Regions from separate parts of the Bradyrhizobium sp. GW821-FHT12B03 genome, predicted to be linked through region 2. Evidence: riboswitches for the same ligand, from Rfam matches in the RefSeq annotation. Region 2 holds a riboswitch; the other holds the start of a gene.
What was found. Region 2 has a riboswitch for S-adenosylmethionine ahead of AC1RUR_RS10605 (O-succinylhomoserine sulfhydrylase). Riboswitches for the same ligand answer to the same signal wherever they lie in the genome.
Positions count from the first base shown of each region.

Region 1: it holds a riboswitch for S-adenosylmethionine, as region 2 does, so the genes downstream of both, metX (homoserine O-acetyltransferase MetX) here and AC1RUR_RS10605 (O-succinylhomoserine sulfhydrylase) in region 2, are expected to answer to the same signal.

Region 1 covers NZ_JBXAQU010000006.1:330,885-341,105, forward strand. The annotation lists gene AC1RUR_RS14945 (outer membrane protein) at 1-113, shown strand, start outside; gene metW (methionine biosynthesis protein MetW) at 168-830, opposite strand; gene metX (homoserine O-acetyltransferase MetX) at 832-2,034, opposite strand; SAM riboswitch at 2,125-2,204, opposite strand; gene AC1RUR_RS14960 (chorismate mutase) at 2,396-3,244, shown strand; gene AC1RUR_RS14965 (pyridoxal phosphate-dependent aminotransferase) at 3,277-4,374, shown strand; gene AC1RUR_RS14970 (prephenate/arogenate dehydrogenase family protein) at 4,371-5,306, shown strand; gene AC1RUR_RS14975 (DUF2125 domain-containing protein) at 5,436-6,620, opposite strand; gene AC1RUR_RS14980 (gamma-glutamylcyclotransferase) at 6,731-7,342, shown strand; gene AC1RUR_RS14985 (lysophospholipid acyltransferase family protein) at 7,339-8,112, opposite strand; gene AC1RUR_RS14990 (YdcF family protein) at 8,147-8,851, opposite strand; gene AC1RUR_RS14995 (cell division protein FtsX) at 9,084-10,052, opposite strand; gene ftsE (cell division ATP-binding protein FtsE) at 10,045-10,221, opposite strand, start outside.
Region 2 covers NZ_JBXAQU010000004.1:208,314-218,534, reverse strand. The annotation lists gene AC1RUR_RS10620 (OpgC domain-containing protein) at 1-908, shown strand, start outside; gene AC1RUR_RS10615 (SGNH/GDSL hydrolase family protein) at 908-1,687, shown strand; gene AC1RUR_RS10610 (SGNH/GDSL hydrolase family protein) at 1,700-2,692, shown strand; gene AC1RUR_RS10605 (O-succinylhomoserine sulfhydrylase) at 2,753-3,940, opposite strand; SAM riboswitch at 4,014-4,093, opposite strand; gene AC1RUR_RS10600 (2'-deoxycytidine 5'-triphosphate deaminase) at 4,173-5,309, shown strand; gene AC1RUR_RS10595 (hypothetical protein) at 5,474-6,526, shown strand; gene AC1RUR_RS10590 (MATE family efflux transporter) at 6,694-8,139, shown strand; gene AC1RUR_RS10585 (hypothetical protein) at 8,286-8,993, shown strand; gene AC1RUR_RS10580 (hypothetical protein) at 9,042-9,464, opposite strand; gene AC1RUR_RS10575 (SRPBCC family protein) at 9,578-9,979, opposite strand; gene AC1RUR_RS10570 (VOC family protein) at 10,126-10,221, opposite strand, start outside.

The DNA of each region.
Region 1 (10,221 bases), on a different contig from region 2:
GTATCAGCAACGATTTTCCGACCGGGGATCCCGTGTTCGTATCGATCGGCACCCGGTCCAGCGTCCGTAACGACATCGTTCGCGTCGGCTTGAACTACAAGCTGCTGGACTGACCGTCGCGGCGGCCGGTGCTGGCCGGCCCCCAGGTTCGCTATCGGCTGCGAGCGTTATTTCCCTCCGCTGCGCGTGAGCAGAAACACGCCCTGCTCGCCGAACAGATTCCACACCCACCACGGCATCCGCAGCCGCAGCGGGCGGCCGTAGAGGTCGAGCGCTTCGGCGCGCTCCATCTTGACGTGGATCTCGTCACAGAGCTCGACGAAGTCCTTGATGGTGCAGAAGTGGATGTTGGCGGTGTCGTACCAGCTTGCCGGCAGATTCTCCGTGCGCGGCATGTGGCCGCCGACCAGGAGTTGAAGCCGCATCCGCCAGAAGCCGAAGTTCGGGAACGAGACGATGGCGCGGCGGCCGATGCGCAAAAGATTCTCCAGCACCACCTTCGGCTGCCGCGTCGCCTGCAGCGTCTGCGACAGGATCACGTAATCGAACGCGTCGTCCGGATAGTTCACGAGGTCGGTGTCGGCATCGCCCTGCACGACAGCAAGGCCCTTGGCGACGCAGCGGTTGACGCCCTCGCGCGACAATTCGATACCGCGGCCGTCGATGCCGCGCGTCTCCAGCAGCTGGAGCAGATCGCCGTCGCCGCAGCCGACGTCGAGCACTTTCGAGCCAGGCTTGACCATCCCGGCGACCAGCAGATGATCGGCGCGAAACTGGCCGGGCTGCTCCGACGCAAGGCCGCCGAGCGGCAGCACTTCCTGCACTGACATCCTAGCCACCCTTGCTGCTGAGACCGCGCGCCTTGCCTGCCGATTGCAGGAAGGCGCGGGAGATATCGAAGAATTCGGGCACGTCGAGCAGGAAGGCGTCATGGCCGCGATCGGTCTCGATCTCGGCGAACGACACCCGCGCGCTCGACGCATTCAGCGCATGCACCAGCGCGCGCGATTCCGAGGTCGGGAACAGCCAGTCGCTGGTGAAGGAGACCACGCAGAAGCGGGTCTGGATATCGGCGAACGCCTTTGCGAGCACGCCGCCATGGTCGCCGGCGATGTCGAAATAGTCCATCGCGCGCGTGAGGTAGAGATAGGAGTTGGCATCGAAGCGCTCGACGAAAGAAGAGCCCTGGTAGCGCAGATAGGACTCGACCTGGAAGTCGGCGTCGAACGAGAAGGTCGGCAGCTCGCGATCCTGCATGCGCCGGCCGAACTTGCGATGCAGTGCGGCGTCCGACAGGTAAGTGATGTGCGCGGCCATGCGCGCGACCGCGAGACCGCGATGCGGATGGATGCCGTGATCGGCATAGCCGCCATTGTGCCAGTCGGGATCGGCCATCACGGCCTGGCGGCCGAGTTCGTGGAAGGCGATATTCTGCGCCGAGTGGCGCGTCGAGCAGGCGATCGCCAGTGCGGAGTAAACGCGCTTGGGATAGGCCGCGGTCCATTGCAGCACCTGCATGCCGCCCATCGAGCCGCCGACGACCGCGAACAGCGTGTCGATGCCGAGCCGATCGATCAGCATCGCCTGCGCGCGCACTATGTCGGGAATGGTGATGACGGGGAAATCCAGCCCCCACACCTTGCCGGTCGCCGGATTGATCGAGGCCGGCCCGGTCGAGCCCATGCAGCCGCCGATCACGTTGGAGCAGATGATGAAGTATTGGCTGGGATCGAGCGGACGGCCCGCGCCGACCAATGTTTCCCACCAGCCGGGCTTGCCGGTGACGGGGTGCACATTGGCGACATGCTGGTCACCGGTCAGCGCATGACAGATCAGGATGGCGTTGGAGCGGTCCGCGTTGAGTTCGCCATAGGTCTGGTAGGCGATCTGGAACGGCGAAAGATCGATCCCGCAATCGAGCGGCAGCGGCTGATCAGCGCCGAAATGCGCGACCAGCGAACTCGGATGATCCACCTCGTGCGAGCGCTCATCGGCACTGATCGCGGGACTCGGAAGCGACGTGACGCCAACCATCTGACCATCGACCTCATTTGCGATCGGACTTCAGATCGCAGTGACATCAGGCCATGAAAAACCCGGCCTGAACGATAGGTTCGGCCGGGATCGAAAGCGTCCCCGGCCTGTTTAGCGAGTTTTTTAACGTGGCTGCAAGCCGGCCGGCTCAAATGACCACGGAACAGGCAAAATCTACTGTCTTGGGCGGTTTTCGTCAAGCCGCGGTCCGGATTGACCAAATTCCTCTCTGCACCGTCAGCTCGAATGGCCGTCATTTCTCTTTGCTTTCGCCGCCCCGACTGCCTAATCAGGACACCGATCGCAGCGGATCCGGCCTGATGGATCCGCATTGGAACGCCTCTCAACGCCCTTGCCAGATATGTCCCAACGTCCGCCCGCGCCACCGTCATTGCAGGAATTGCGCAAGGAGATCGACGAGATCGACGAGGGCATGCATCGCCTCCTGATGAAGCGCGGCGACATCATCGACCGCCTGATCCAGGTGAAGCAGACCCAGGAGGTCGGCTCGGCGTTCCGGCCGGCGCGCGAGGCCGACATGATGCGGCGGATCGTGGAACGCCATCGCGGCATCCTGCCGCTCGACACGGTCGAGAGCATCTGGCGCGTCATCATCGCGACGTTCACTTACGTGCAGGCACCGTTCGCGGTGCATGCCGACATCTCGGCGAGCGAGCCCGCGATGCGCGATTCCGTGCGATTCCATTTCGGCTTCACCGTGCCTTACGTCGCGCATTTCAGCGCGCAGGCGGCGGTCGAGGCGGTGGCGAAATCCAAGGGCGATCTGGCGCTGGTCTCGGCCACCTCCAGCCGCACTCCGTGGTGGCTGGAGCTGGAAGCGGAAGGCGCACCGAAGATCATCGCGCGGATGCCCTTCGTCGAACGCGCCGACCATCCGGCCGCACTCCCCGTGTTCGCGATCTCGCGCGTCGCCGACAGTGCCCTGGTGACGGAGGTCGAGACCTTCAGCGTGCGCGTCTCGGGGTGGAATGCCGAGATCGCGCGGGCGCTGTCGCCGCTCGCCGACATCGTGGCGGTGCCCGATACCGCCTTCGACGGCGCGGCGCTGCTGGTCTCGGTCACGAGCGCGAGCAGCATCGACAAGATCAAGGCTGCCCTGATCGAAGCGGGGGCCTCGGTGCGCTCCACGGCCCTCGTCGGCAGCCACGCAACGCGCTATACGGTGCCCCCGACCGGGTCGAAATCGTAAGTCACGAGACGCCTGCCATTCCGGAGTTGAAGATGTCCCGCCCCGTGCCGAACCCCGGCATTCTCGATATTGCGCCCTACACGCCCGGCAAGACCCCGGTGCCGGAGCCGGGCCGCAAGGTGTTCAAGCTCTCGGCCAACGAGACGCCGTTCGGACCCTCGCCCAAGGCGATCGCGGCCTTCAAGAACGTGGCTGATCATCTGGAAGACTATCCGGAAGGCACCTCCCGCGTGCTGCGCGAAGCGATCGGCCGCTCGTTCGGGCTCGACCCCAACCGCATCATCTGCGGCGCCGGCTCGGACGAGATCCTCAACCTGCTCGCCCACACCTATCTCAGCCATGGCGACGAGGCGATCTCGACCACGCACGGCTTCCTGGTCTACCCGATTGCGACCATGGCGGTCGGCGCCAAGAACGTGATCGCGCAGGAGACCAACCTCACCTGCGACGTCGATGCCATCCTCAAGGCGGTGACGCCGAAGACGAAGCTGGTCTGGCTCGCCAATCCGAACAACCCGACCGGCACCTATATTCCGTTCGACGAGGTCAAGCGCCTGCGCGCCGGCCTGCCGTCGCATGTGCTGCTGGTGCTGGATGCCGCCTATTGCGACTACGTCTCCCGTAACGACTACGAGATGGGGATCGAACTGGTCGCCACCACCGAGAACACGGTGGTGACCCACACCTTCTCCAAGATCCACGGCCTCGCCGCGCTGCGCATCGGCTGGATGTTCGGCCCCGAGCACATCATCGACGCCGTCAACCGCATCCGCGGTCCCTTCAACGTATCGACGCCGGCGATGTACGCCGCGGTCGCGGCGATCGAGGACACCGCGCATCAGGCGATGTCGAAGCAGTTCACCGAAACCTGGCGCAACTGGCTGACCGAGGAGATCGGCAAGCTCGGGCTGAAGGTGACGCCGAGCGTCGCCAATTTCGTGCTGATCCACTTTCCGACCGAGAAGGGCAGGACCTCGGATGACGCCGATGCCTTCCTCACCAAGCGCGGCCTCGTGCTGCGCGGCTTGAAGAACTACGGCCTGCCGCATTCCCTGCGCATGACCATCGGCACCGAGGAGGCCAACCGCCTCGTCGTCGAGGGCCTGCGCGACTTCATGGCCGGCAAATGAGCGCGAACCCGCACTTCCAGCGCGTCGCCCTGATCGGCTTCGGCCTGATCGGCGGCTCGATCGCGCGCGCTGCGAAGCTCCAGGGCCTGGCCGGCGAGATCGTCACCACCGCGCGCTCGGAGAAGACGCGCGCGCGGGTGCTCGAGCTCGGCATCGTCGACCGGGTCGTCGCGACCAATGCGGAAGCGGTGAAGGACGCCGATCTCGTCATCCTCTGCATTCCCGTCGGGGCCTGCGGGCCGGTGGCTCAGGAGATCGCCGCGCATCTGAAGCCCGGCGCTGTTATCTCCGACGTCGGCTCCGTGAAGGGCGCGATCGTCAGGGACATGGCGCCGCATCTGCCGAACACCGTTCATTTCGTGCCGGCGCACCCCGTGGCGGGCACCGAGCATTCCGGACCTGACTCCGGCTTCGCCGAGCTCTTCATCAACCGCTGGTGCATCCTCACCCCGCCGGAAGGCGTCGACCCGGCTGCCACCGATCGCCTGCGCGCGTTCTGGGCGGCGATGGGCGCCAAGGTCGAGGTGATGACGCCGGATCATCATGATCTCGTGCTCGCGATCACCAGCCATCTGCCGCATCTGATCGCCTACACCATCGTCGGCACCGCCGACGAGCTGCAACAGGTGACGGAATCGGAAGTCATCAAGTTCTCCGCCGGCGGCTTCCGCGATTTCACCCGCATCGCAGCGTCCGACCCGACGATGTGGCGCGACGTGTTCCTCGCCAACAAGGAGGCCGTGCTGGAGATGCTCGGCACCTTCACCGAGGATCTGGCCAAGCTCACCCGCGCGATCCGGCGCGGCGACGGCGAGGCGCTGTTCGACCACTTCACCCGTACCCGCGCCATCCGTCGCGGCATCGTCGAGATCGGCCAGGATTCGGCGGCGCCCGATTTCGGCCGGCCGCATGCGGCGCTGAAGAAGCCGTAGCGCTTCCTCACTCTCCGTCATGGCCGGGCTTGGCCCGGCCATCCACGGGCATCCACGATCGAAGAGAGACGTGGATGCCCGGGTCAAGCCCGGGCATGACGACAGAGTGTGTGGCCGGCCACCTCGTCCCTAATACAGCGGCGGGATCTGGCCGACCTTGACCGGGCCGAGCAGCACGGCACCGTCGACGAATTTCAGCGGGAAGCTGCGGGCCTTCTTGCCTTCCAGCGTGCTCTCGGTGCCGATCGAGTTGATGCCGGCGGCAACGCCGGCATTGGCGTTCTGCTTGATGACCTTGCCGAGGCCGGGGACGGCGCGGTCGAGCGCGCCGAACAGATTGTTGAGATCCTGCGACTTCACGCCGGGCGCGACGCGGTCGAGCGTTGCCTGCGGCACGCCCTCTTCCAGCATCTTCTCGATGCCCAGCGCCGGGATCACCCGTTCGAGGCCCGTCACCGTCATCTGCAATTCGCCATCGAGCCGGCCATTGGCCGAGAGGCCGAGCGTGCCGGCCGCGACCGCGATCATCTCGCCCTGCTGGATCCGCGACTGCACGATCTCGATATGGCCGCCGGCGGCCTGGATCTCGCGGAAGCGTTGCGGCCATGGCTTTGGCGTGATGTCCGAGAGCCCGGTGATCTTGGCGCGCGTATCCGCCTCGAACGGCTCGGCAAGCAAGGGATGCACGCCCTGGATGCTGCCTTGCGCGACGTGGAGCACGGTCTCGATCACGGGATGATCGGACGGCGATCCGTCCGCGAGCCGCCCGTGCAGCTCGACCTGCTTGGCGCGCGCCAGGGGCACCTGCACGCCGCCGTCGAGACGGTTGACGGTGGGATCGTCGAACACCAGGGAGGCGCGGTCCGGCACCGCCGGCAGGCCGACCACGCTGCTGCGGCCCTTGCTCCAGTTCACCACGAAAGTGTTCTGCGTGACGCCGTCGATCAGCGTTGCCGGCGCCGCGAATTCGGCGATCACAAGCTTGGGATCGTAGACCTGGGCGACGACCAGAATGTTGTCGAGCCTGGCCGTGAACGGCGTCTTGCTCGCATTCTGGGAGACCAGGGCGACACTGGCGCCGGAGCACTGGACCTCGAAGCGGAACGGGAAGCCGGCGATCGAGCGCTTGGCGCAATCATAGATGCGGCCGGACTTGGCCTCCTGCGCACGCCAGGCGTCCGCGGCGATTTCGGCCTGCGATGCCGCATAGAACCAGAAGCAGCTCCACGCGACGGCGAGGATCAGGACGAGAACGGGTGCGATGAAAAGGCCCCAACGGGAGCGCCGGCCTGCGGCAACGGTCATATCGGACATGCGGCGACCCTTTGACCCCAGATGATGGCAAATGTAAGCGAGGTTGGCCTGCTCCGAAAGGCCGAGAATTCGCTTCGCTTGGGAACGCGGTTCTGATAGCCGTGCCCGAAATGTCGGAAATCACCCTCCCCTCCGTCACCACAGCCAAGGGCGACCTCTGGGTGTTCGGCTATGGCTCGCTGATGTGGCGGCCTGGCTTCGAATTCGAGGAGCGCGTCCCGGCGCGACTGGTCGGCGAGCATCGCGCGCTCTGCGTCTATTCCTTCGTGCATCGCGGCACGCCGGAAAAGCCGGGCCTGGTGCTCGGGCTCGACCGCGGCGGCGCCTGCCGCGGCATCGCCTTCCGTGTCGCCGAAAAGAACCGCGCCGACGTCGTCGCCTATTTGCGCGCGCGCGAGCAGGTGACGTCGGTCTATCGCGAGGTGATGCGCTCGGTGTGGCTGGAGAACGATGCGCGGCAACGCGTCTCCGCGCTCGCCTATGTCGTCGACCGCGGCCATGTGCAATATGCTGGCCGGCTGTCGCTCGCCGATCAGCACCGCCACGTGCTCCAGGGTCACGGCCAGTCCGGCGCCAACCGCGACTATGTGACCGCGACGGTGAAGGCGATCGAGGCCGAGGGTTTTCGCGACACGCAACTGCATCAGCTCGCGACCATGCTGCATGGGGACGCGCATTCCCAGCACGCGCCGGCCCCTGCGGAAGATCGAGAGAACCGCTAACTCTCCGACGGCGCGCAGCTCGGCGCGCTGCCGATCAGCTGTTCCTGCTCCTTGCGGCCCGCTTCGACGAGGCGGCCGGTCGCGTCTTCGATCGCCGTTTGCACGCGGGAGAGATACTCGTCCTTCGGCAGGCCCGGTGGCAGCGGATCGAGGAATTCCACCACCAGCGTGCCGGGATAACGCATGAAGGTGCGGCGCGGCCAGAACAGGCCGGAGTTGAGCGCGATCGGCAGGCACTGCACGCCGCAGGACGAATAGATCTGCGCAAAGCCGGTCTTGTAATCGGGCGGTGCACCCGGTGCGCGGCGTGTGCCTTCCGGAAAGATCACGAGCTGGCGGCCGCTGCGCACCGCCTCGCGCGCCCGCCGCGTCATGTCCAGCAGCGCCTTCACGCCGGCCTTGCGGTCGATCGCGATCATCCCGGTCTTGACCAGGAACTGACCGAACACCGGAATCTGCATGAGCTGACGCTTGAGGATGAAGATCGGGCGGTCGAAGAACCCGGGCAGCACGAAGGTTTCCCAGAACGACTGGTGCTTTGCCACGATCACCAGCGGCCCCTTCGGGATCTTCTCCTGCCCGCGGAATTCCACCTTGATGTTGCAGACCACCCGCATCAGGACCAGCGTCGCCTTTGCCCACCATTCCGCGACCGTCAGCATGGCCCGTGGCGGCATTGCAAAGGTCGGCAGCGCCACGATCGCGAGGCACACCAGCACGGCGTAGAACAGCACGTTGAACACGAGCGAGCGCAGGAAAATCAAGAACATCGACGATCCAATCGATTTGCCGATCAATTGCCGGTCAATTGGCCTGTGCAGTGGCGGGCCGCTTCGGCTGCAGTCCGGGAGGCTGCTCCGATACTTCGGGCGAAAGGTCAATCCCGAAATCCTCCAGCCGCACCCTGAGTTCGGCCGCGAGGTACTTGACATATTCGGACAGCAGCAGCCGCAAGGTGGACGCCGAGGCCCACCACGGCTCCTCGCGCCATTTGTCGCCGACCACGGCGAACGGGATCAGAACCGTCTCCGGCATCGCGTGCGAGAATTCCACCAGCGCGCGCGGCATGTGATAGTTCGAGGTCACCACGATCAGCGATTTGAACCGGCGCGCCTGCGCCCAGCGCCGCGCCTCCGCCGCATTGCCACGGGTCGAGAGCGCGGTGCGGTCGAGGTCGACGCAGCAGGTCATGAAGGACTGGCTCTCCGGCAAGGTCCGGGAGATGTCGCTTGCGGTCGAGGTGGGATGCACGCCGGAAATCAGGAGCCGCCTGCCGTAACCGGCAGCCAGCAGTTCCATCGCATCCGACACCCGCGAGGAGCCGCCGGTCAGGACCACGATGCCGTCTGCCTTGCGGCTAGGGGCGATCTCGGCGCCGCGCAATTGCGACAGGAACGCGACGAAGCCCGCCGCCGCGCCGACGAAGGCGAACGCGATCGTCGACACCAATGCTGCGCGCAGCCAGCCGCGCGGCAATTTCGGCGATCGATCGTCGGTCGGCGAGGTCATGCGATGTCGGTGATCCCTTACCCGGATGATTTTAAAACGTTTTGAGGCGAAGTGGAGTCCGGTTTCTTCACCCTCTCCCCTTGTGGGAGAGGGTGGCTCGCCGCGGAAGCGGCGAGACGGGTGAGGGGTTCTCTCCGCGAATAATCCTCTTGCAATGAGCGCGCGGAGAGAACCCCTCATCCGGCGCTTCGCGCCACCTTCTCCCACAAGGGGAGAAGGAAAAACAGCGCACTCAATCCACGTCATTCAGCGTCGCGAACAGCGTCTGGCGCGAGGCAACGGCGGTGATGGCGCCGATCAGCACCGCCTGCACCGCGAGCACGACATAGCCGGAGGGCCGCAGCGAGAAGGTGCCGAGCAGAGCGGCGAACTGATCGCCGACGGGCGTCCCCGAAAACCAGCCGGCGATCGACTCGGAGAAGCCGAACACCAGCATGGCCGCGCCACCGCCGATCACGCCGCCTTCGAGGCCCAGCCGGAGGAAATGGCGCAGGAAGCGATTGGCGATGTAGCGATCGCCGGCGCCGACGAAATGCAGGACCTCGACGATCGGACGGTTCGCCGCCATGGCGCCGCGGGTCGCGAACGACACCGAGATGATGGTCGCGATGATGACGAGCGCGAGAATGCCCAGACCCGCGAGCACCGTGGCATTGGTCATCGAGCGCATACGCTCGATCCAGGCGCGGTGATCGTCGACGCTGGCGCTTGGCGCCACTTGCGTCACGCGGGCGCGCAAGGCGGCGAGATCGAGCGCCGTGCCCGGCTGCACGCGCGCGATGATCATGCGCGGCACCGGCAGATCGTCCATCGACAGGCCGGTGCCGAGCCAGGGCTCGAGCAGCTTGCCGCTTTCGTCCTTGGTGAACGGCTTGACCTCGACGATGCCGGCTTGCGCGCGCATCGCCTCGGTCACCGCAGTGGTATCGCGGTCGAGATCGCGGCCGGTCTGGGGACGGACCTGGATGGTGATTTCGCTGGCGACGTCCGACTGCCATTCGGCGGCGGAGGCGCTGACCAGCAGCACCGTGCCCGTGGTCATCGAAGCGAGGAAGGTCATGATGGCGACGACGGCGACCAGCGCGCGGCCGTGGATCGAGGCGCGCGGTACGATCGGCGACATGTTGCGCGCCTTGGCCGGAAGCTGCGGACGCTCTTGTCCGAGGTCGACCAGCACGCCGCGCTCGTCGGTCCTATTCATAGACGTGCAGCCGTCCCTGGTGCAGCACCAGCCGCCGCGCCTCGTACTGGTCCATCAGGCCGATATCGTGGGTGGCGATGATGACGGCGGTGCCTGACTTGTTGAGCTCGATGAAGAGGCGCAGCAGGCGGCGGCCGAGCGTCGGATCGACGCTGCCGGTCGGCTCGTC
Region 2 (10,221 bases):
TCTATGTCGCCCACGTCTTCCTGTTCACGATCTTCCTCGCCGAGATCTCCTACGTCGCGACCAGCTTCGAGAACCCGCTCTACACCGAAGAGATGGGCATTATGGATTTCCTCAAGCAGCCCGACGTCACCATCGTGCAGGCGCTGCTGCTCCGCTTCCGTCCCGTCAACATGGACGTGCTGCCGCTCTACATCGTGCTGATGCTGGCGCTGCCTTTGATCCTGTGGTCGATGAAGTGGAAGCCCGATGTCACCCTCGGCCTTTCGGTCGTGCTCTACGCGGTGACCTGGGAATACGACCTCTACTTCTCCGCCTATCCGAACGGCTTCTGGGCATTCAATCCTCTGGCCTGGCAATTGCTTTTCGTCTTCGGTGCATGGTGTGCGCTCGGAGGTGCGCGGCGCATGTCGCGTATTCTGGCTTCACCGGTGACGATGTGGATTTCGATCGCCTATATCGCGGCGGCGTTCTACGTGACGCTGACCTGGTACGTGCCGCAGCTGTCGCACCTGATGCCGAAGCGGCTCGAGCAATGGATGTATCCGATCGACAAGACCGACCTCGACGTGCTGCGCTTCACGCATTTCCTGGCGCTGGCCGCGCTCACCGTGCGCTTTCTGCCGCGCGACTGGCCGGGCCTGAAATCGCCCTGGCTGCGGCCATTGATCCTGTGCGGCTCCCATTCCCTGGAGATCTTCTGCCTCGGCGTCTTCCTCGCCTTCGCCGGCCATTTCATCCTGGCCGAAGTCTCCGGCGGCGCCGTCATGCATGCGGTGATTAGTCTCTCCGGAATCCTGATCATGTGGGGCGTTGCCTGGGTGATTTCGTGGTACAAGCGCGTGGCTGACAAGAGCGGTGCGAAAACCAAGAACGCCGTCGGCAACGCCGATCTGGCGGGAGGGGGCTGATGAAGGCGAAGGTTCTCCTGAGCCTGATCCTGCTATGCGGTAACCTCGCCGCGCCGTCGGCGCGCGCGGGCGATGCTGCGCCTGCCGCCCCGGCCGCGCCTCCGGCCTGCGAATTGCCGCCCTATCTGCTCAGCAGCGAAAGCCAGCTTCCCAAGGTCGCCGATGCCATCAAGGCAGGCAAGCCGCTCGAAATCCTGGTCATCGGCAGCCGCTCGACCACGATTCCGGCCTCCGAGGACGCTTCCTATCCGGCACGCATGCAGGCCATCCTGAAGGACAAGCTGCCGCCGTCGGAGGCCGTGCACGTCTCCGTAGAAATACAGAGCAAGAAGACGGCCGAGGAGGCGGCCACCACCTTCGTTAAGCTGATGGAAGCAAAAAGGCCTACTTTGGTCATCTGGCAGACCGGGACCGTGGATGCTATCCGAGCCATCGATCCCGACGATTTTCGCGGCGCGGTGACCGAAGGGGTTTCCGCATTGCAAAATGCAGGGGCTGACGTCGTGTTGATGAACTTGCAGTACAGCCCGCGTACCGAAACAATGATCTCGGTGCCGCCCTATCTCGACAATATGCGGGTGGTGGCACAGGAGCATGACATCCCGCTGTTCGATCGTTTCGCGATCATGCGGCAGTGGAATGATCAGGGTCAGTTCGACCTGTTCAGCCCGTCCCGCGGGCCCGAGCTGGCGAAGCAAGTCCACGATTGCCTTGGCCGGGCGTTGGCACAGTTTGTGATTGACGCAGCCCATCTGGGGCCGGCCCAGCAGCAAAATTGAGGTCTAGCGTTAATGAGTTCTCTCCGCCCTTTTTGCCTGATGGCATGGCTGGCCGCGCCCGCAACGGCGGCGCTGTTGTTGTTGACGTCGGTGTCGCAGGCACCCGCTCAGGCGCAAGCCGCGCAGGCGACGCCCGCACCGGCGCAGGCCGCTAATCCCGCTCCCGCATCGCCCTCCCAGACCACCGTTGCCGCGACGTCCCCCGAGCAGCGCGGCATCACCGCGCGCGCCATCGACAAGGTGAAGCAGGTCGCGAAATCCGCCGGCGACATCTTCAGCCGCGTGCCCTGCCTGGCGCCCAAGGGCGGCTCGAAGACGATGGGGTCGCTGCCGCATGTCGCGGGCAAGCTCGTCGCCGGCAAGCCCGTCGTGATCGTTGCATTCGGCTCGTCGTCGACGGCGGGCTATGGCGCAAGCTCGCCCGATTTCAACTATCCGAACCGTCTTACCGCGCAGCTGCGCCGGCAATATCCGACCGCCGACATCACCGTCATCAATGCCGGTGTCGGCGGCGAGGACGCGCCCGAGATGATGAAGCGCCTCCAGACGCAGGTGATCGACGTGCATCCGGATATGGTGATCTGGCAGGTCGGCACCAACGCCGTGCTGCGCAACCTCGATCCCGGCGACACCGCCAAGCTGGTCGAGGACGGCATCAGCCGCATCCAGGCCGCCGGCGGCGCCGACATCGTGCTTGTCGATCCGCAATATTCGCCGGCCGTCAACCAGCGCAAGGAGAGCGCCGGCAAGATGGTGAAGCTGCTCGGCAAGGTCGCCGAGCTCCGTCACGTCGGCATCTTCCCGCGCTTCGAGGTGATGCGCGACTGGCACGAGAACCAATCGATTCCGGTCGAGAGTTTCGTCATCGCCGACGGCCTGCACATGAACGATTGGGGCTACGCCTGCTTCGCCCAGCTGCTCGGCGACGACATCATCCGTTCCGTCGGCCAGATCAAGCTCGGCGTGAACGTGCCCGCGGATGTGCGCGCGTATCGGCCGATGTGAGAGGCGAATAGGCAAGGGCGAGTAGCGAATAGGGATCCATTCGCCACTCGCTATTCGCCATCACGCCTTCTCCAGCGCCGCCGTGAGATCCTCGATCAGATCGTCCGCATGCTCGAGCCCGGCCGAGAAGCGGATGAAGCCCTCGCTGATGCCGAGCGCGGCACGGTCTTCCGGCTTCAGGCGCTGATGCGTCGTGGTGGCCGGATGCGTGACGAGGCTCTTGGCGTCGCCGAGATTGTTCGAGATCTTCGCCAGCTGGAGCTCGTTGAGCACGCGGAACGCGGCGGCCTTGCCGCCTTTCACCTCGAAGCCGACCAGCGTCGAGCCGCCGCGCATCTGCTTCTTCACCAGCGCCGCCTGCGGATGATCGGCGCGGCCGGGATAGACCAGCCGCGAGATCTTGGGATGGCTCGCCAGCACGTCGGCCACGCGCGCCGCGGTGTCGGTCTGTGCGCGCACGCGCACGGCCAGCGTCTCCAGGCCCTTGAGCAGAACCCAGGCGTTGAACGGCGAGATCGAGGGGCCGGTCTGGCGCATGAAATTGTGCAGGTGCTCGGCGACGAACGCTTCCGACGACAGGATGATGCCGCCGAGACAGCGGCCCTGGCCGTCGATGTGCTTGGTCGCGGAATAGACCACGACGTCGGCTCCGAGCGCGAGCGGGCTCTGCCAGATCGGCGTCGCGAACACGTTGTCGACGACGAGCCGCGCGCCGCCGCTGTGTGCGATCTCGGCGATCCCGGGGATGTCGAGCACGTCGAGCGTCGGGTTGGTCGGGCTCTCCAGGAAGAACGTCTTGGTGTTCGGCTTGAGCGCGCGCTGCCACTGGTCGAGATCCGAGCCGTCGACCAGCGTGGTCTCGATGCCGTAGCGCGGCAGCAGGTCCTGAATGACGTAGAGACACGAGCCGAACAGGGCGCGAGATGCCACGACGTGGTCGCCGGCCTTGAGCGGCGCGAGGATTGCGGTCGTCACCGCGGCCATGCCGGTTGCGGCCGAGCGCGCCGCTTCGGCGCCTTCGAGCTCGATCATGCGGCGCTCGAACATCGAGATGGTCGGATTGGAGTAGCGCGAATAGATGAAGCCGGGGTCCTCGCCCTTGAACCGCGCCTCGCACTCCTCGGCGCTGTTGTAGACGTAGCCCTGGGTCAGGAACAGCGCCTCCGACGTCTCGCCATATTGCGAGCGCAGGGTGCCGGAATGAACCAGGCGGGTTTCGGGACGGTAAGCAGCAGACGGCTTCGACATAGGACCTCCGACATGACCATCTCTTCAAAAACGGTCACAAAAAAACCGGCCTGGATATCTCCACGGGCCGGGATCACAGAGGTCCCCGGCCTGTTTAGCGACTTATTTAACGTGGCTGCAAGCCGGCCGGCTCAAATCACCACGGGATAAGTCATGCTCATATTCCGCAATGCCCTTTTCGTCAAGGCGTCCATCGGATAGCCGTAAAAAGCTGTATTTTCCGCATGTCCGGATGTACTTGCCCCCTGATGAGGACCCTCGGTTGACGTTCACGGTCGCCGCCAACGCCAATGGTATCCTGCCCGACCGCATGATCGCGGCGATGGCGAAGGCTGGCCTGATCCTGCCCGCCTATGACTTCGTCGAAAGCCAGATCCAGCCGGCGAGCCTCGACCTGCGCCTCGGTGACATCGCCTATCGCGTCCGCGCCAGCTTCCTGCCCGGGCCCGGCGCCACGGTCGCCGAGCGCATCGACGAACTGAAGCTGCATGAGTTCAGCCTCGCCGACGGTGCGGTGCTGGAGACCAACTGCGTCTACATCGTGCCGCTCTTGGAAAGCCTGGCGCTGCCGCCGGAGATCGTCGCGGCCGCAAACCCCAAAAGCTCCACCGGCCGGCTGGACGTCTTCACCCGCGTCATCGCCGACGGCACCCGCCGCTTCGACATGATCGGCGCCGGCTATCACGGCCCGCTCTATGCCGAGATCAGCCCGAAGACGTTTCCGGTGCTGGTGCGCGAGGGCTCGCGCCTCTCGCAGGTGCGCTTCCGCACCGGTGACGCCATCCTCAATGCCGACGAGCTCGACGCGCTGCATGCGTCCGAGCGCCTCGTCGACATCGACGATGCCGATCTCTCCGGCGGCGTCGCCGTCTCCGTCGATCTCTCAGGCGAAAAGGCCAGCGGCTTCGTCGGTTACCGTGCCAAGCGCCACACCGGCGTGGTCGATGTCGATCGCCGCTCCGGCTACGCCGTCGAAGACTTCTGGGAACCGATCTCGGCGCGCCCCGACGGCAGCCTGATCCTCGACCCCGGCGAGTTCTACATCCTCGCCTCCAAGGAAGCCGTGCAGGTGCCGCCCGACTTTGCGGCGGAGATGGTGCCGTTCGATCCGCTGGTCGGTGAATTCCGCGTGCACTATGCCGGCTTCTTCGATCCCGGCTTCGGCTATGCCGGTGCCGGCGGGCAGGGCTCCCGTGCCGTGCTCGAAGTGCGCTCGCGCGAAGTGCCCTTCATCCTCGAGCACGGCCAGATCGTCGGCCGCCTCGTCTACGAGAAGATGCTCGCCCGCCCCGACGCGATGTACGGCCAGCGCATCGGCTCGAACTATCAGGCGCAGGGCCTGAAGCTGAGCAAGCATTTTCGGGTGTAATTCCGTAGCCCGGATGGAGCGCAGCGAAATCCGGGGCCCTTTCGCATCTCGCACGAATCCCGGATTACGCTTCGCTCCATCCGGGCTACTGCTGAAATCGCCTCCGGTTGCGCCTCCGCACGGCCGATGACACACTCCCGCAAAACAACAAGCCGGGAGCGAACATGACCGCCGCAGCCGACACCGCGCAGCAAGCCCAATGGAAACGCTGGCGCGCGGTCGCCGATCTCTATCACGCCTATTTCACCGGCCTGATCCTCACCGTCGTCACGCGGCGCGGCACGGCGGATGCCGCAGAGTTCGTCTTCCGCGTGTTCCGCCGCCAGCAGCAGGAGCGCTTCCTGCCGGGACTTGAGAAGCTCGGCCTCAGGCACCTGCCGCCGGCGGTAGCGGCCGCGCAATATCACTACCTCTCCAACTGGATCGGCGGCGTGCATGTCGAGTACATGCATGAGAGCGACACCAAGGCTTGGATCCGCTATCCGCCGCCGCGCTGGATCTGGAAGGGCACCGCGATCTGCGGCGTGCCGGGCGAGGTCAGCCGCGCAATGCTGCGCGGCTGGCACGCCAACAACGGTGTCGCGCTCGGCGATCTCAGGCTGGGCTTCGTCTGCACCAAGCAGAGCGTCGACGGCCAGGACGGGCTCGAAGGCTATTATCACCAGTACGATCACCCGCTCGAGCTCGATCAGCGTCTGGTGTTCGCGCGGCATCTGGAAGCGCCGCTGTTCGATGCGAAGACTGCGCCCGCGCTTCCCGTTGCGAGTTGGCCAAAACCGCGACTCGAAAAAGCCTATCGCAACTACGCGATGGAATATGTGCGCACCGCCGCACCCGTGATGGTGCAGCTGTTCGGCCCGGAAGACGCCGGCTATCTCCTGCACCTCACCGGCAAGCTGATCGGGATGCAATATTTCGACGAGGTCGCTGCAGCGCTGGACAAGAGCCGTGGCGGTGTGCGCGAGTTCGCTGCGTTCCTGAACGCGCTGTTCGCCGCGCAGGATGATGCTGCCGAGGCGACGCCGTCCGAAGGCAGCTTCGAAATCCGCCAGCGGAGCTGGAAGCTGATGGACGATGTCGCCGACTATCATCCCGCATGTGCAAAGGTGCTGGAGGGATTGTTCGGAGGCCTTGCGGCGGGATGCGGCCGGCATATCGGCGTGCATCTGCGGCCTATGGCAGACGGCCGCACGCCGCTGGTGTGGACCGTGGGATAATTCCACCCATTGAAATGCGCTGCCGCAGGGCACGCCTGCGCGCGGCGCAGGAGGAATCGGCAATTGCCGTGCTAACAAGCCTCTTGCCGCGCGCCCCGCGCGCACAAATGCTTTGCCACACCAAGTGATTGCTGCGCCGCACATGGCGCTCGTGCCCGGGAGAGGACATGTCCGACATCGCCGAAATCCCGGTCGATGAACAAGAGCGTCCGCTGCCGCCGCCCCCGCCGCCGGTGAGAAGTGCGCTGACCGACGGCCCGATCCTGCGCACGTTGCTCGGGCTTGCCTGGCCCAACGTGATCGCGCTGTCGGCCGGCACTTGCACGGTGATCGCGGAGACCTCCTATATCGGCCGGCTCGGCGTCGAGGCATTGGCCGCGATGGCGCTGGTGTTTCCGACCGTGATCCTGACCATGACGATGTCCGGCGGCGCCATGGGCGGCGCGGTGGCTTCCGCCATCGCGCGTGCGCTCGGCGCCGGAGACCGCGAGCGCGCCGGCACGCTCGCCGCGCATGCGCTCTTGATCGGCATCACCTTCGGTCTCGTCTTCATGCTGGGCATGCTGATCTTCGGGCCCAAGGTGCTCGAGATGCTCGGGGGCCGCGGCGACGTGCTGACGCATGCGATCGCCTACACGCAGGTGTTTTTCGGCGGCGCCGTGCTGCCCTGGCTGCTCAACACCATGGCGGGCGTGCTGCGCGGCACCGGCAATATGAGGCTGCCCTCGTTCCTGATCCTCAACTCCGCGGCCTGGCAGATCGTGCTCGGCGGCACGCTGGGGCTCGGACTGGGACCAGTGCCGCAGTTCGGCATGCGCGGCGTCGCGGCCGGCGCGCTGATTGCCTATTGCATGAACATCGGCGTGATGGGCTGGTACCTGTTCTCCGGCCGCGCGCGCGTCGTCCCGAAGCTGCGTGGCCTGCGCATCCAGTGGGCGATGTTCTTCGATATCCTGAAGGTCGGCGCCATCGCCTGCTTCTCGCCGTTGCAATCGGTGCTGACGATCTCGATCTTCACCCACATGCTGGCGAAGTTCGGCACCGCGATCCTCGCCGGCTACGGCATCGGCGCGCGGCTCGAATTCCTGCTGACCTCGATCGCGTTCTCGTTCGGCATCGCCTCGGTGCCGATGGTCGGCATGGCGATCGGCGCCGGCCGCATTGCGCGCGCCCGGCGCATTGCCTGGATCGCGGGTGCGAGCGCGTTCGTCGCCGTCGGCGTGCCGGCGTGCCTGGTCGCGCTCTTCCCCGACCTCTGGGTCAACATCTTCACCGACAGCGCCACCGTGCGCGCGACCAGCCACCAATATCTGTCGACGGTCGCGCCATTCTACGCCTTCATTGGTCTCGCCTCGACGATGTATTTCTGCTCGCAGGGCGCGGCCAAGGTGGTCGGCCCGGTGCTGGCGCAGACCGCGCGACTGATCTACATCTCCGCCGCCGGCTGGTGGCTGTCGACGCATGACGCCACGGCGCAGAGCTTCTTCTGGCTGGCCGCGAGCTCGATGGTCCTGCTCGGCCTGCTGTCGTGCTCCAGCGTGGTGCTGACGCGCTGGGGGCCGCGCGCGAACAGGCCCGCGATCAGACCGGCTCTTTCGGCTGCGGCCGACTAGGTCGCACTTGCCGGATTTTTGTTTCCGGACATTTCCAATCCTTGCCTGGCAATACCGGGTAACCGCGGCTGCTGTTCGCCGAAGGCTCTGCACCAGCTCCTGGAGACACCGTCGCCGCGAGTCCACCAGAAGCTCGGAAAGCCACCATGACCTCGATTTCGGCGCTCTCTTCTCACCACCACCACTCATCGCCGTTGCAGCGGCTGCAAGATGAGCTGCAAGCGGAAGTCAGTTCCGGCGCGATCAGCTCGTCCGATCAATCGGCACTGTCGGCCGCGCTCAGCGACATCGATTCCGCCTTGCAATCGGGCAGCGCGAGCGATCAGTCCAGCGGTACTGGATCGTCGCCTGACGCTTTCAAGTCGAAGATCGACGATCTCATCCGGCAGGAAGTTTCGGACGGCAAGTTGACCGACCAGCAGGCCACCGAGCTGCAAGGTATCTTCAAGGCGGCGTTCTCCCAGGGACCGGGCGGGGCAGGTGGTCCGGGTGGAGCAGGTGGGCCGCCGCCCGGCGGGCCTCCCCCCGCCGACGCCACCGACAGTTCGTCGAGCGGCAATTCGATGGTGGATATGCTTCAGCAATTCCTGGATTCGCTGAAGAGCCTGCTCACGGATTCGACCTCGTCCGGCACGACGGAATCGAGCGACACGACGAGCGTAAGCGATTCTTCTTCGACCACCACCACGGACAGTTCGTCGAGCGGCAAGTCCGCGACGGACCTGCTCGAGCAATTCCTTCAGTCGCTGAAGAACTCGCTGGCGGATCCGACCTACAGCGCGAAGTCGTCGAGCGACGAAACAAAGGCAAGCGATCCGTCGATATCCGGCGTCCTGATCAACGACCGGATCTGAGCGGAGCGATGCATCGCAGGCCGGGAGCGGCGGCTGTCCGCCGCCGCTCTAGCGGTGCTTGTGACGCCGACGGCCGCCGCCGCCGAAATTGGCGAGCTGCATCATCTGGGGGATCATGGCCATCATGCTGGCGCCGCCGGCGCCACCCATCATGCTCATCATGTCGCCGCCGCCCATGCCCATCGGCATGAAGCCGCCGCCCATCATGCCACCAAGACCTCCACCAAGTCCTCCACCGCCACTGCCGTCCATCATCGGGCCCATGGTCTGCATCAGCGCGGCGAAGCGGCGCTTGCCCATCTTCGCCTTCATCATGTCCAGCATCGGCGCCATCTGGGTCATCATGTCCTCGCCGCCGGCACCACCGCCGCCGCCGAAGCCGGCGAACTGCGCGTGCGCCGGCGTGCTCGCGACCGAAAACAACAGCAGCACGGCGGCCGCCTGGCAGATCAACTTGTCCGCACCTCTCATGACATGCTCCTCGCGTGCGTGGCTTCGCCGGGAGAGCAGAGCCGACCGGACGCACGCGGCCATGGTTACGGCCGAGGAGGAGAAAGCTCTGTGAGGGAGATCACAGAGGCCAATCAGGCTGCCGCGGACGGAAAGGCCCTGTGGATGGCGGCCACGGCTTCCCTGGTCTGCCCCTGGACGTAGGCGGCAAGCTCGTTTGGCAGCATGTCGATGATCCAGACCAGGCGGCACCTCGCCTCGCCCTCGGCGATCACCTGCACCGAAGCGCTGTAATGCTTCAGCCGCTCGTTGTTGATCGCATAGACGAGGCGCTGCCGCGCGTCGTCGCAATCGACCAGCACCTCGCGCGCCACCGAGCCGTTGGCGAAGGTGACGATGCGCGCATCGCCGTCGAGCGTGCAGGCCGTGACGAAGCCCGGCGCCAGCCGCTGCGGCAGCGCGCCGAAATCGCGCACCGCGTCCCAGACCTTGTTTGCAGGCGCATTAAGGAGAACGTCGTTGTGGATGGAAGCCATTGGGGAGGTATCCTTGATTTCGACAGATCTTGCCACGAACGCCGTCATTGCGAGCGCAGCGAAGCAATCCAGAAATGTCTCCGCGGAGACAGTCTGGATTGCTTCGTCGCAAGGGCTCCTCGCAATGACGGAGGAGACAGAAGCGCTCACACGCAAACCGCCTCGACATTGTTGCCGTCGGGATCAATCAAGAATGCCGCATAGTAAGTCGGGCTGTAATCCTTGCGCGGGCCGGCGCCGCC